Regions from separate parts of the Dietzia sp. 179-F 9C3 NHS genome, predicted to be linked through region 2. Evidence: predicted binding sites of a transcription regulator. Region 2 holds the regulator's gene; each other region holds the start of a gene.
What was found. The regulator LexA, encoded in region 2, represses DNA repair genes until DNA is damaged. The targets are predictions, from matches to a motif close to CGAACANNTGTTCG.
Positions count from the first base shown of each region.

Region 1 (3,246 bases), on a different contig from region 2:
CCTCGCGGAGTTGCTCGCGGGCCAGGGCGAGCATGCCGCCGGGTTGTGTTCGGTACTCGTGGCCGGTGTCGGTGCGGATGATCAGCTCGCCGTCCCCGCGGGGTCCGGGTAGGTAGCTCCAGGGGCCGAAGGTCTTCTCCTGGTGGTGCATCTTGCACAGGCAGACCAGGTTCCACTCGGCGGTGGGCCCGCCCTCGGCGGGGTCGGCGTGGTGGAAGGCCAGGACATGGTCGACCTCACAGTCCTCGGCTCTGACGGTGCATCCGGGGTGGCGGCAGGTGCCGTCCCGCTGGCGGATGCGGCGTTTGAGGGCGTCGGAGATGAAGTACTTGAGGGCGTCCAGTGAGTCGTCCTGGGCGCCGATGGCGGGGTCGATGAGGTCGAAGCGGGTGGCGCCGTTCTCCTCTGCCAGGACCTGGTTGCACAGCCAGTCGAAGCTGGCGTAGGCCCCGCGGACGAACTCCACGCGCTGGGGCAGGCCCTGGGCTGCGGCGGCGATGACGGTGACCTGCAGTCGGCCCGAGCGGGCTCCGCGGGCCGGTCGGGCGGGGCCGTCGCCGGACGGGGAGTGGTCGCCGGAAGCGGCGGCGTCGCCGCAGTCGCAGTCGCCGTCGTGGTAGTCGCCGGCGGGCGACCGGGTGCCGAGGTCGGTCAGGGCGTCGGCGAGGCGCTGGGCGGTGGTGCGCTCGTCGCCGGGGTCGGCCTCGGCATCGGTGGCGGCGGTGTCACGCAGCCGGGCTTCGAGGGTGGCGGCGTCCTGGTCGGGTAGCAGGGCCCACATCGAGGTCAGGCCCTCGCCCTGCGGGCGGAAGGTGACCCGGCGCTTGTCGCGGGCGGCTTCGTTGCGGCGGTCCACCTCGTCCGGGTCGCAGCTCTCGATGGCGCGGTCGATGCGTCCGCCCAGGGAGCTGCGGGTGGGCGGGTCGCCGTCGTCGATCTGGGTCCGCAGTCCGGTGACGACCTGCCGTTCGACGTCGCCGACGAGATCGTCGGGTACGCCGGCCAATCGGCAGGCCAGGTCCACGAGCAGGGCCTCGTCGAATACCCCGTCGCGGGCGTGCTGCGACAGCAGGGGCAGGCGGGTGTGGAGTTGGACGGCGGCGGTGATCATGCGGTCGGCGTGCCAGGTCGGCAGGCCCATCGCGGTGGACACGTGCGAACGGGCCAGGCGGGTGGGGGCCAGTCGGGCGTACCCGGGTCGCTGCGGGCGGCCGGCGGCGGCATCCTCGTCGTCACGCCGGATGTCCTCGGCCTCGGTGCGGGCGGTGACGGCACAGACCATCGCGAACACCGCGTCGATGCGGTCCACCGCGGCCAGGTTCTGGTCCAGCGTGAACTCCCGGGACGCCTCGACGAGCTCGGTCAGCGACATCGACGCCAACGGCGAGGCCGCGGGCATGGACAGGACCGTCATCGCACCCACCCCCCTCGGGCAGACCGCCGAACCCCCCTGGTTCGAATCTGTGTACGACTCTAACCGACGCCCCAGAGGTAGCGCAAGTGTTCGAATCTAACTCAGTCGCCCGGCCGGAGCGGGATCCGTGCGAGCTCTCCGAACCGGCCCCCGGCGGCGGGGTGGTAGCCGACCATGCGGCCACCGTCGAGGACGATCGCCAGCGCCGCGTGCACGCGGATCCGCGCGGTTTCGTCGCTCGTGCCCGGCACCGCCTCGCGCAGCAGACCGGCCCAGCGGTCGAGCTGCGCGCGCTGGGATCGGCGCAGGCGGCGGCGGTCGTCGGGCTCGAGCGTGCCGAGTTCGGAGTGGTAGAGCATGAGCTCGGGTCCGTGGGAGAGCGCCACCGTGACGTACCCGCCCAGGAGGTCGTCGAGGACCTCCGCGGGGTCGTCGCCCGGGGCGTGCAGGGCGGCGTGCTCGTCGAGGATCCGTTCGACGAACGCGGCGGTGCGGGACACCGCGGCGGCGAGCAGCGCCGACTTGCCGGGGAAGTGACGGTACAGCGCGGAGGCGTTGACGCCGACGTCGGCGCCGATGTCCTCCATCGTCACGTCGTCGTAGCCGGACAGGTGGAAGCGGGCGATCGCGGCCGAGAGCGCGGCCTCCCGGGTGGCCGCACCGCCGCGCAGGCGCGGTACGGCGGGGCTCGGGGCGGCGGAGAAGCGGGCGGAGGAGGTGTCGGCGGCCGGCGCGGGCGGCGGACCCGGCGTCCAGGCGGCGAGGTCGCGGGCGATCGCGGTCATGAGGGCCACGGCGTCGTCGGGCTCGACGGCGACGCGGTGGTCGCCGAGGGAGGCGACGGCGGCGAGGATCGCGCCGGCGGCCGAGCCGGAGCCCCGGGGGTCTACGTCGAGCCCGGTCCGGTGAGCCCGGACGGCGTCGGTGACGCGGGACCGGATCTGCTCGAAGACCGCGGTGACCGCGGCCCGGTCCTCGGGGCTGAGGTAGCGGCCGTGCCAGCGGTAGAGGGCGCCGCGGGAGCGGTGGACGAGGGTGGCGCGGGTGACGGCGTCGACGAGCGCCTCGAGGTCGCCGGTGCCCGCGGCGGCGTCGAGCTCGACGACGAGGGTGAAGACCGCGTCGCGGAACATCTCGTACTTGCCCTGGACGTGCCGGTACAGCGCGCCGGGCGTCACGGCGAGGCGTTCGGCGATGTGCTCGACCCGCGTCGAGTGGTAGCCGCGCAGGGTGAACTCCTCGGCCGCCGCGAGGGCGATCTCCGCACGTCGGGAGCCCGGTTCGGGCGCGGGGAGCGAACCGTCGAGGGGGCCGCGGTGCGCGGGGAGTGTCGTCACGGTCACCACCTCTCGGCTGTCTCGTGGGCCTCGTCGTAACGCGGTGTGATCTTGACAACAGCCGCTACAGTGGCCATAGTAAACCGTGATTCACAGATATATGTGATCGAATCCACGAGATCCCGGAAAGGAACCCCTCGCCCATGTCAGTGCCCGGGGCCTATATCTACGACGCGGTGCGGACGCCGCGGGGACGCGGGAAGGCCGCCTCGGGCGGCACCTACGAGGAGGTCCAGCCATGATCCGTACCCGCTTCACCGAGGAATTCGGGGTCCGCCACCCCATCGTCCAGGGCGGCATGATGTGGGTCGGCCGCGCCGAGCTCGCCGCCGCCGTCTCCGAGGCCGGCGCCCTGGGCATCATCACCGGGCTCACCCAGCCGACCCCCGAGGACCTGGTCAAGGAGATCGCCCGCTGCCGGGAGATGACCGACCAGCCCTTCGGTGTCAACCTCACGATCCTGCCCGCGATCTCCCCGCCGCCGTACGCCGAGTA
Region 1 covers NZ_JBIQES010000015.1:28,036-31,281, forward strand. The annotation lists gene ACH0BZ_RS14610 (DUF222 domain-containing protein) at 1-1,414, opposite strand, end outside; gene ACH0BZ_RS14615 (TetR/AcrR family transcriptional regulator) at 1,516-2,751, opposite strand; gene ACH0BZ_RS14620 (NAD(P)H-dependent flavin oxidoreductase) at 2,990-3,246, shown strand, end outside.
Region 1: a site for LexA is predicted at 1,457-1,470, ahead of ACH0BZ_RS14610 (DUF222 domain-containing protein). Genes of this name have one in related genera too.

Region 2 (3,246 bases):
CGGGGGAGACGCAGTCCTGCGGGACGGGCATCGTCGCCACGGCGGTGGCGGCGCTCGCCGATGTCGGCCGGGACTCGGGGGAGGTGACCGTGGTCGTCCCCGGCGGCGAGGTCGAGGTGGCTCTCACCGGCGACGGCTCCAGGCTCACCGGACCTTCGCGACTGGTCGCCGAGGGCACGTTCTACCGGTGGTCGGGGACCCGTGGTCCCGGACCTGTGAGAAGATCGAGGGGAATGACTACAGACAACGGCAAGACCCCCGCCCGCTCCCGATTCCTCGACGATCCTTCGACGGGTGAGCTCCTGCTCGAGGAACGGTCCTCTCTGCGGCGCGTCGCCGGGCTGTCCACCGAGCTCCAGGACGTCATCGACGCCGAGTACCGCCAGCTGCGACTCGAACGCGTGGTGCTCGTGGGAGTGTGGACAGAGGGCTCTGCAGCGCGCGCCGAGGCGGCGATGGTCGAGCTGGCCCAGCTCGCCGAGACCGCCGGATCCGAGGTGTGCGAGGCGCTGATCCAGCGGCGCGACAAGCCGGACCCGTCCACCTACATCGGCTCGGGCAAGACCAGCGAACTCAAGGACGTCATCGCGGCGACGGGCGCGGACACCGTGATCTGCGACGGTGAGCTGACCCCCGGCCAGCTCATCGCCCTGGAAAAGGCGGTCAACGTCAAGGTGATCGACCGGACCGCACTCATCCTGGACATCTTCGCGCAGCATGCCACGAGCCGCGAGGGCAAGGCGCAGGTCTCCCTGGCCCAGATGGAGTACATGCTGCCCCGGCTGCGCGGCTGGGGTGAGGCGCTGTCTCGGCAGGCCGGCGGACGGGCCGGCAGCAACGGCGGCGTGGGCCTGCGCGGTCCGGGTGAGACCAAGATCGAAACCGACCGGCGGCGCATCCGCGAGCGGATGGCGCGGCTGCGCCGCGAGATCAAGGGCATGAAGCAGGCCCGCGACACCAAGCGGCACCGTCGACGCGCGACGCCGGTGCCCTCGATCGCGATCGCCGGCTACACCAACGCGGGAAAATCCAGCCTGCTCAACCGGGTCACAGGTGCGGGCGTCCTGGTGCAGAACGCCCTGTTCGCGACCCTCGACCCCACCACGCGGCGGGCGGAGCTGCCCGACGGCCGCATGGTGGTGTTCACCGACACAGTGGGGTTCGTGCGGCACCTACCCACCCAGCTAGTCGAAGCGTTCCGGTCCACACTCGAGGAAGTCGTGGACTCCGAGTTGCTGCTCCACGTGGTGGACGGATCCGACCCCTTCCCCCTCAAGCAGATCGAGGCCGTCCGCATGGTCGTCAACGACGTGGTAGCCGAGCAGAACGCCGAACACCCGCGGGAACTCGTGGTGATCAACAAGATCGACACCGCCGATCCCGTTGTGCTCACCGAGCTACACCACGCCCTTCCCGAGGCGGTCTTCGTCTCGGCTGTGACGGGCGAGGGCATCGACGAATTGCTGACGCGGATCATGGAGATCATCGCCGAGGGCGACGTCGAGGTGGCCCTGGTCGTGCCGTATCAGCGCGGCGACGTCGTCTCCCGGGTACACGCGGAGGGTGCGGTGGTCCACGAGGAGTACACCGAGTCCGGCACCCGGATCGTGGTGCGGCTTCCCGCCTCCATCGCAGGCGAGTTGTCGGAGTTCGCCGAGGGCGCCACACACGACGGCGCCGACTGACCGGCGGACGGTGCCGGCGGCGCCGGGGTGAAACGGGTCAGAGCTTGCGGAACACCGTGACCACCTTGCCGAGCACCGTCGCGTGCTCGCCCGGGATGGGGCTGAACGACTCGTTCCGCGGCAGGAGCCAGACGCCGGTCGAGTCCTTCTTGAAGACCTTGACGGTCGCCTCGCCGTCGATGAGGGCGGCCACGATCTCCCCGTTGTCCGCCACGTTCTGGCGGCGTACCACCACGTAGTCGCCGTCGCAGATGGCCGCGTCGATCATGGACTCACCGACCACGCGGAGCATGAAGAGCTCCCCCGACCCCACCAGATCCGAGGGGAGCGGGAGGACCTCCTCCACGGCCTGCTCGGCGAGGATCGGGCCGCCGGCGGCGATCCGACCGAGGACCGGGACGTACACGGGCTCGACGGAGCCGCTGGGCCGGGCCGCCTCCGGTGCCGCGGGACGGCGGCCGCGGGACCGCTGCCCGGGAACCCCGTGGACGTCGACCGCCCGGGGCTTGTGCGGATCGCGGGTGAGGAAGCCCTTCTTCTCGAGAGTGCGCAGCTGGTGGGCGACGGACGAGGTCGACTGGAGACCCACGGCGTCCCCGATCTCCCGGATGCTCGGCGGGTAACCACGGTTGCGCACCGTGTCGTGGATGTGGAGGAGGACGCTCTTCTGGCGCGGCGTCAGTGCCTCGAAGTCCGGCTTGGCCATGTCGGCAGTCCCTTCAGCGAATGCGTGTTCGACGGCGAATCGACTTCTACCCTAGCGCGTGACGGTCGGGTGCGCCACACACCTGTTCGAGAAAGTTGCGCTCCGCGGGATGACTCTGTCGGACCCGCGTGCTACAACTCTAGACGAGTTCGAAATCGAACAGATGTGCCATGAGTGTGCGAACAGTGTTCGTACAACATATCGAGTAGGGAGCCGTCATGACCGTCCTGGAACTGCCTCCGTCAGTCTCTCCCGTGCGCTGGACCGGGGTCTGCGCCGCAGATCACCGGGTGGATCGCCGCCTCGCGGCCCCCCGAATCCCCGCCGCCGCGAGTGCGCGTACCGCAAACCGTCCGGCGTCTTCGGTGCGGGTGCTGGGCGCCGCACCGACCGTGTCGGGTGCGCGACCGGCTGCCCGGACCCGACCCGCCGGATCGCGGTCGTCGGCGGGGGCCGGGGTGCGGGCGTGCCGACCGTCGCGGGTGGCGCCCGCCGCGGTCGTGGACGACGTCCCCGCGTGGGTCCTCGTCGCCTGCGGTGTGATCGTGGGACTGCTCATGGTGCTCGCGCTGGCGTTCATCGGCGGCCCCGCCTACGCGTGATCGGTGTCCGGGCCTCCTAGAATGGTCGTGGGGTGGCCGACCGCCGCCCCCGCGCCAGGTCCCGTGCTCCCGGGAGGGTGCGCGCGGACCCGGTCGAAGAAGGGCGGTGTGGGGATGTACTGCCCGACGTGTCACCACGAGGATCTGCGGGTGATCGACTCGCGGTCCGCCGATGACGGGCAGGCCATCCGCAGGCGCCGGGAGTGCTCGCACTGCGGTCGACGGTTCACGACCCTCGAGACCCCGCTGCTGT
Region 2 covers NZ_JBIQES010000002.1:238,846-242,091, reverse strand. The annotation lists partial or broken gene dapF (diaminopimelate epimerase) at 1-170, shown strand, start outside; gene hflX (GTPase HflX) at 234-1,685, shown strand; gene lexA (transcriptional repressor LexA) at 1,723-2,391, opposite strand; gene nrdR (transcriptional regulator NrdR) at 3,108-3,246, shown strand, end outside.

Region 3 (3,246 bases), on a different contig from region 2:
CGCGCACAGGTCCCACGAGTGCGGCTCCTGGACGGCCGAGAGCGGCCCGACCACGGCCGTGGAGTCCGCGTAGACATAGGTGAGCGTGGCGACCGCACGGTTGGGACATCCCGGGCGGCAGCAACGTCGGTTCTCGCTCACGAGGCCCCAGGGTAGCCGCGCCGAGACGGCGGAGGGGTGGCGACCCGCCGCGGCGCGCCGCGACCGCGCCGCTGCACGGGCGTGGGGCGGGCGGGGGTTATCCTCGCGCCATGACCCCGACCGCCCCGGTACCCGGACGGCCGCCGAGCGGGAGCGCCCTCCCCGGAGCCGGCCAGGCCGACGTGTGCGCGGGCAGCCGCATCTCCGTCCGGGAGTTCCCGGGTGATCCCGGCCGCCGCGGCCGTCGGCTCGTGACCTCGCGGCGCGCGGAACGGCGCGGGCACGGACCGCGGGGCCCGGTCCTGCCGCCCGAGGTGCCGCGCTGGCGCAGCCGCGCCGAGGAGTTCGACGCCGCCGCGCTCGAGGCGTTCGCTGAGATCGACCAGCACTGGCACACCCGCCTGCAGCACCTCGACCTGGCCGTGGACATGGTGCCGCGGATGCGCCTGCGCCCGGGAGAGTCGTGGCCCGAGGAGGTCGTGGCCGACGGGCTCGTCCCCCTGGCCCGGCTCGTGCCGGCGGGCGTGGACCGCTCGGGGCAGCCCACCCGGGCCCGGCTCGTGTTGTTCCGGCGGCCGCTCACCCGCCGCGCGCCCGATCCGGACGACCTCCGGGACCTGATCTACTCGGTCCTCGTCGAGCTGGTCTCCCAGCATCTCGAGATCTCGCCGGACGAGGTCGAATCGGGGCCCGACGGCCCCTGACGTCGGGGATCAGCCCACCGCGCCGCGCTTGATGCGCCGCCGCTCGCGCTCGGAGAGCCCGCCCCAGATGCCGAACCGCTCGTCGTTGGCCAGGGCGTACTCGAGGCACTCGGCCTTGACCTCGCACCCAGTGCAGATCTTCTTGGCCTCGCGGGTCGAGCCGCCCTTCTCGGGGAAGAACGCCTCGGGATCGGTCTGGGCGCACAGGGCCCGGTCCTGCCAGCTCTCTTCCTCGTCCTCCGCGAAGAGCGCGGTGACGCCGAAGTCGAGCACGGCCAGATCGGGTCCCGCCGCGGTGCGTGACTGTCGGTTCACGGTCATCCCTTCGTCTTGCGTTCCTCGTCGGTCGTGTACGTGCCGGGGTGTCATGACATCCTTGCCGTGCGCCCCTCGCAAGGGCCGCTGCTCCCCCGGTGACGACACCCGTACCGACCACAGTCGAACAACCGGTCGACCGTGTCCGCTGCGCTACCGAATGGGGGGCGGTGCTCAGGCGAATGACACACTTGTGATTACACACATGCCCGGCCCCCAGGTCAAGCGAAATCGACGATCCCTAGCATTTCCGCCCGGCCCGCGGTCGCGGACACGCCGCCGAAAGGTGTGGGATACGCCACGCCGCCGGGCCACCCCGGCCCGTGATCCGCCGCGTCACTACGCTGGGCAGGCGTGAGGATCTGTGTACTTGCCGGTGGCGTCGGTGGCGCCCGATTCCTGCTCGGCGCACGCCGCCTGCTCGGTCTCGACGACCTCGCGGCGCGCAGCGCCTCGCCCCACCGGATCGACGCCGTGGTCAACGTCGGCGACGACGCGTGGATGCACGGCGTGCGTATCTGCCCCGACCTCGACACCTGTATGTACACCCTCGGCGGCGGCATCGACACGGGCCGCGGCTGGGGGCACGCGGACGAGACGTGGAACTGCAAGGCCGAGCTCGCCGAGTACGGCGTGCAGCCCGACTGGTTCGGGCTCGGCGACAAGGACCTGGCCACGCACCTCGTCCGGACGCAGATGCTCGGCGCGGGCTTCCGGCTCACCGACGTCACCGAGGCACTCTGCGTCCGCTGGTCCCCCGGCGTCCGCCTGCTGCCCGTGACCGACGACCGCTGCGAGACGCACGTCGTACTCGCCGAGACCGGCGACGAGACCGGTGGGCGCGCGATCCACTTCCAGGAGTGGTGGGTGCGGCACGGCGCGACCCTGCCCGCCACGGCGTTCGTACAGATCGGCGCGGAGCAGGCCGAGCCCACCCCGGAGACACTCGAGGCGATCGCGGAGGCCGACCTCGTCGTCGTCGCCCCCTCCAACCCCGTTGTCTCGACCGGCGCGATCCTCGCCGTCCCCGGCATCCGCGCCGCGCTGCGGGCCACCTCCGCGCCGGTGGTGGGCGTGAGCCCGGTCATCGACGGCGCCGTGCTGCGCGGCATGGCCGACGCGTGCCTGTCGGCGATCGGCGTGGAGACCTCGGCGCTCGCCGTGGCGCGCCACTACGGCGCGCGGTCGGGCACCGGGCTGCTCGACGGGTGGCTCGTGGCCCCCGGCGACGGCCCGGCCCGGGGCGACGCCCGCGTCGACGGGATCGCCGTGCGTGAGGCCCCACTGCTCATGACCGACCCCGACGCCACCGCCGCCATGGTGGCGGCCGCGATCGACCTGGCCGGACTCGAGGTCCCCGGGGGCACCCGGTGACCGACGGCGCGCTCCCCGAGATCCGGCACCGGTCGGTCGAGCACGCCGCGTCCGGCCGGATCACGATCTGGGCCCCCGACGGGTTGCCCGAGTTCCGCCCCGGCGACGACCTGGCCGCCACGCTCGCCGACGCCCTGACCCGCGACCCGCACGGCCTCGCCGACGGCGACGTCGTGGTGGTGACCTCCAAGGTCCTGTCCAAGGTCGAGGGCCGCGTCGTGGCCGCCCCGCGCGACCCCGAGGAACGCGACGCCCTGCGCCGGCGCCTCGTGGACGCCGAGTCCGTGCGGGTGGTGGCGCGCGTCAACCGCACCCTCATCACGGAGAACCGGCTGGGCCTGGTCCAGGCGGCCGCGGGCGTTGACGGCTCCAACGTCGCCGCCGACGAGCTGGCACTCCTGCCCGAGGACCCCGACGCCTCGGCCCTGGACCTCGCCCGCGCCCTCACCGCGCGCACCGGCGCGCGGATCGCGGTGGTGGTCACCGACACCATGGGCCGCGCGTGGCGGACGGGCCAGACCGACGTGGCGATCGGTGCGGCCGGGGTGCGGGTCTCGGTGGGCTACGGCGGCGCAGTGGACCGCCAGGGCAACGACCTGCTCGTCACCGACATCGCCGTGGCCGACGAGATCGCCGCCGCGGCCGACCTCGCCAAGGGCAAGCTCGGCGGGCGCCCCGTCGCGGTGATCCGCGGCCTCGACCACCTCCTCCT
Region 3 covers NZ_JBIQES010000007.1:124,089-127,334, forward strand. The annotation lists gene ACH0BZ_RS10370 (DUF3499 domain-containing protein) at 1-141, opposite strand, end outside; gene ACH0BZ_RS10375 (metallopeptidase family protein) at 393-845, shown strand; gene ACH0BZ_RS10380 (WhiB family transcriptional regulator) at 855-1,166, opposite strand; gene cofD (2-phospho-L-lactate transferase) at 1,515-2,534, shown strand; gene ACH0BZ_RS10390 (coenzyme F420-0:L-glutamate ligase) at 2,531-3,246, shown strand, end outside.
Region 3: a site for LexA is predicted at 1,285-1,298, ahead of cofD (2-phospho-L-lactate transferase). Genes of this name have one in related genera too.